One region of the Streptomyces sp. NPDC059850 genome, then DNA from elsewhere that is predicted to be linked to it. Evidence: riboswitches for the same ligand, from Rfam matches in the RefSeq annotation. Region 1 holds a riboswitch; the other holds the start of a gene.

Region 1 (2,384 bases):
GAAGAAGAGGGTCAGTTTCCGGAGAAGGCGGCGTATTCCTCGGCGGAGAGCAGGCCGTCCGGCTCGTCCGTCACCTTCACCTTGAACAGCCAGCCGCCCTCGAAGGGGGCGGAATTCACCAGCGCCGGGTCGTTCACCACGTCCTCGTTGATCTCGGTGACCTCACCGGAGACCGGCGCGTACAGGTCGCTGACCGACTTCGTGGATTCCAGCTCACCGCAGGTTTCACCGGCGGCGACGGTGGAGCCGACATCCGGGAGCTGGACGTACACGACATCGCCGAGCGCGTTGGCCGCGTGTTCGGTGATGCCGATCGTCGACACGCCGTCCTGGTCGGCGGCCGACAGCCACTCGTGCTCCTTGCTGTAGCGCAGCTGCTGGGGGTTGCTCATGGTCCGATTCTCCTGGATAGGGGGGAGTGCTTGGGAAACGGGTCTTAAGCGGTGGGACGGATCAGTAGTGAGAGGCGGCGCGCGGGAGGTTTCAGCGCTCGCGGCGGTAGAAGGGGAGCGCGACGACCTCGTACGGCTCCCGGGTACCGCGGATGTCCACCGTCACGCCCGGGCTGCCGGGCGCGGCGTGCTCCGCGTCGACGTACGCCATGGCGACCGGCTTCCCCAGCGTCGGGGACGGGGCGCCCGAGGTGACCCGGCCGATCTCGGTGCCACCCGGGCCCAGCACGGCGTATCCGGCGCGCGGCACCCGGCGGCCCTCGGCGACCAGGCCGACCAGGGTGCGCGGCGGCCGGGCCTCGGCCTCGCGCGCGGCGGCCTCCAGCGGCCCGCGGCCGACGAAGTCACCGGCCTTCTGGAACTTCACGACCCGGCCGAGCCCCGCGTCGAACGGGGTCGTGTCGGTGGTCAGCTCGTTCCCGTACAGCGGCATCCCGGCCTCCAGGCGCAGCGTGTCCCGGCAGGACAGCCCGCACGCCACCAGGCCCACCGGGGCGCCCGCCTCGGTCAGCGCCTGCCAGACCCGCTCGGCGTCGTCCGGCGCGACGAACAGCTCGAAGCCGTCCTCCCCGGTGTAGCCGGTGCGGGCGATCAGGGCGGACACACCCGCGACGGTGCCCGGCAGCCCGGCGTAGTACTTCAGCCCGTCCAGGTCGGCGTCGGTCAGCCCCTTGAGGATCCCGGGGGACTGCGGCCCCTGGACGGCGATCAGCGCGTACGCGTCGCGGTCGTCCCGTACGGCGGCGTCGAAGCCGGTGGCGCGCTCGGTCAGCGCGTCCAGCACCACCTGGGCGTTCGAGGCGTTGGCCACGACCAGGAACTCCTGCTCGGCGAGCCGGTAGACGATCAGGTCGTCGAGGATGCCGCCCTCGCTGTCGCAGATCATGGTGTAGCGGGCGCGGCCCACGGCGACCGCCGAGAGCTGGCCGACCAGGGCGTAGTCGAGGGCGTCCGCGGCCTGCGGCCCGGTGAGAGCGATCTCACCCATGTGGGAGAGGTCGAAGAGCCCGGCGCGGGTGCGCACCGCGGTGTGCTCGTCGCGCTCGCTCGCGTACCGCAGCGGCATGTCCCAGCCCGCGAAGTCGGTCATGGTGGCGCCGAGCGCACGGTGGACCGCGTCCAGCGCGGTGCGGCGGGGCGTGGGCGGGGCGTCGGTCATGGTTCAGCTCCCAGGGGCATGATCGCGGCGATCACAGCGATGTCGGCGATGACGGGACGGGCGGGCCGGAGGGGACGACAAGGACGGCACACGCGTCCTCCCCATCTGTCATCGGAACCTGAGAGGTTCGCCGTGACCTTCCCGCGCGGCGGGCTGGTCCGGCTTGCACCTTGGGTGGGGCCACCTGAAGTGGCCCGCTTTTCAGATCTGCCTCATCCGTGCGGTATCGGGGCCTGAGAGATTCAAGGGAGGACTTGCTCCTTCGGCGCCTCGGACGGAGACCCGGCGGATTCGCCGGTGCCCGAGAACTCTCCCGCGCGGATTCAAGCGGCCGGTATGCAGTTGGAGCGGACATCATCGCACGTCCGCTCCAGAACGGAACCCCCGATCTGTGAGCGGCATCGCGCACGGGCCTCCTTGATGGGCATTACCTTTTCTTGACACTCTCGGGGTACGGAGCCGCTTGACCGACCTTGGAGGACGATCACGGTGCACGGGCAGGGAACATACGCGACAACCCGAGGAACCCTGCCCGCGCGGCAGGAGCGGACGCCGTCAGACGGCGCGCCGGACGGCACGTCCGGCGGCCCGGTCAGACCGGGCCGCCGCGCCCCCGTGCACGACCTGCGCGGCGGAGTGGGGGCCGAGCTGCACTACCCGGCGCGCGACCTGATCATCGCCTCCGGACTGCCCGGCAGCGGCAAGTCGACCCTGATCAACCGGGTGGTCCCCGACCACGACCCGAGCGGGACGGCCGTGGCGCGGGTGGACTC
Region 2 (2,384 bases), on a different contig from region 1:
GCCTCGGGCCTGGCTGCCGGGGGCCGATGTGCGGCACACCGAGTTCGGGGCGGGCTGGGTGCAGGGGAGCGGGGTGGGGCGGGTGACCATACGGTTCGAGCTGCCCTGGTCGGGGCCCGGCCGGGTGCGTACGTTCGCGGTGGACGACCCGGAGCTGGAGCCGGGCGAGCCGCTGCCGCTGGTGCGGCCCCCGGAAGCGGCGGAGGCGTCGGCCGGAGTGCCGGGTGGGCCCGGCGGGGCCAGGGCCGGGGTCAGCCGGTGACGTCCAGGCCGTAATGGTGGTACAGCTGCAGCTCCTGCTCCGGGGAGAGGTGGCGGCCGACGCCGAGGTCCGGGGCGTCCTTGATCAGCGCCCGGTCGTACGGCACCCGCAGCGCGTCGCCGACGACCTCGCTCGGTTCGAGCGGTACGAAGACGTCCCGGCTGAACAGGCCGGTGCGTACCGCCGCCCACTCGGGCTCGCCGGTCGCGTCGTCGAGGTAGACCTCGTCCACGGTGCCGATCTTGGCGCCCTCGCGGTCGAATGCCTTGCGGCCGATCAGGGTCCGCGGGTCGATGTCCGTCTGCACGCTCTCTCCCACAGGTGACGACGATCAGGTGGCGGTGATCCAGTGATACCTACCAAAAGCCACATCCCCGTACGCGGCCACTCGAGCATCCGCGAGCACCTGGCGACCAACCCCTCCCGCCCGTAGACGCGCTGGTACGCTGGCTGTGGCTGCAGACCCCGTGCGGGAGAGTCCTCCGACAATGGTGTCGGGGGCGCCGAAGGAGCAAATCCTCCCCGGAATCTCTCAGGCACACGTACCGCGCGGGTGAGGTCACTCTGGAAAGCAGGGTGGGCCACGGGGAGCACAGCTCCGGAACCCCTCCTCACCGACGGTGAAAGCCGGTCAGGCCACACGCGGACCGGTGAAGCTCTCAGGTTGAGATGACAGAGGGGGAGGCCGTCCGGGCACCCGCGCCGCGGTGCCCCTCGCCGGTCGTGCTGACCAGGAGGCCCCCGCTGATGACCACCCACCGCATCTCGCTCGCCGATCTGGAGCGCGGTACTCCATTCGAGCAGCGGCATATCGGCCCCGACGCCGGAGCGCAGGCCAAGATGCTCGCCCAGGTCGGGTTCGGTTCCCTCGACGAGCTGACCGCCGCCGCCGTACCCGAGGTCATAAAGAGCGCCGAGGCGCTGCGGCTGCCGCCCGCTCGCAGCGAGGCGGAGGTCCTCGCCGAGCTGCGCGCGCTCGCCGACCGCAACCAGGTGCTGCCGTCCATGATCGGACTCGGCTACTACGGCACCTTCACCCCGCCGGTGATCCTGCGCAACGTCATGGAGAACCCCGCCTGGTACACGGCCTACACCCCGTACCAGCCGGAGATCTCCCAGGGCCGTCTGGAGGCGCTGCTCAACTTCCAGACCGTCGTCGCCGATCTGACCGGCCTGGACACCGCCGGTTCCTCGCTGCTGGACGAGGCCACGGCCGCCGCCGAGGCCATGGCGCTGTCGCGGCGCGTCGGCAAGGTCAAGGAGGGCGTCTTCCTGGTCGACGCCGACTGTCTGCCGCAGACCGTCGCGGTCATCGAGACCCGCGCCGAGCCGACCGGCGTCGAGGTCGTGGTCGCCGACCTGACCGACGGCATCCCGGACGAGATCGCCGAGCGCGGTGTCTTCGGTGTGCTGCTCCAGTACCCGGGCGCCTCCGGCGCGGTCCGCGATCCACGTCCGGTCATCGAGCGGGCCCATGAGCTGGGTGCGATCGTCACCGTCGCCGCCGACCTGCTCGCGCTCACCCTGCTCACCTCGCCCGGTGAGCTGGGCGCGGACATCGCGGTCGGCAGCACCCAGCGGTTCGGCGTGCCCATGGGCTTCGGCGGCCCGCACGCCGGGTTCATGGCCGTACGCGCCGCCCACGCCCGCAGCCTGCCCGGCCGACTGGTCGGGGTGTCGGTGGACGCCGACGGGGACAAGGCGTACCGGCTGGCGCTGCAGACCCGTGAGCAGCACATCCGCCGCGAGAAGGCCACCAGCAACATCTGCACCGCGCAGGTCCTGCTCGCCGTGATGGCCGGAATGTACGCGGTCTACCACGGCCCGGACGGGCTCGCGGGTATCGCCCGCCGCACCCACCGCTACGCCACCGTCCTCGCCGAGGGGCTGCGGGCGGGCGGCGTCGAGGTGGCGCACGGCGCCTTCTTCGACACCCTCACCGCGCGCGTCCCCGGCAAGGCGGCCGATGTCGTCGCCGCCGCCCGGGAGGCGGGGGTCAACCTCCGGCTGACCGACGCGGACCACGTGGGCATCGCGTGCGACGAGACCACCGGCCGCGCCCAGCTGGCCGCCGTGTGGTCCGCCTTCGGTGTCGACGGCGGAGACGGAAGCGGCGCTCCCG

The links. A riboswitch is a leader RNA that binds a small molecule or an ion and turns the genes downstream of it on or off. The one in region 1 is predicted to bind glycine.
Region 2: linked by a shared signal. The riboswitch ahead of gcvP (aminomethyl-transferring glycine dehydrogenase) and the one ahead of gcvT (glycine cleavage system aminomethyltransferase GcvT) in region 1 are both predicted to bind glycine.

Annotation. Positions count from the first base shown of each region.
Region 1 covers NZ_JBHWJI010000086.1:22,016-24,399, forward strand. The annotation lists gene gcvH (glycine cleavage system protein GcvH) at 12-392, opposite strand; gene gcvT (glycine cleavage system aminomethyltransferase GcvT) at 484-1,611, opposite strand; glycine riboswitch at 1,823-1,937, opposite strand; gene ACFV9T_RS40055 (AAA family ATPase) at 2,101-2,384, shown strand, end outside.
Region 2 covers NZ_JBHWJI010000007.1:210,660-213,043, reverse strand. The annotation lists gene ACFV9T_RS08500 (DNA polymerase IV) at 1-262, shown strand, start outside; gene ACFV9T_RS08495 (PRC-barrel domain-containing protein) at 252-569, opposite strand; glycine riboswitch at 723-820, shown strand; gene gcvP (aminomethyl-transferring glycine dehydrogenase) at 1,010-2,384, shown strand, end outside.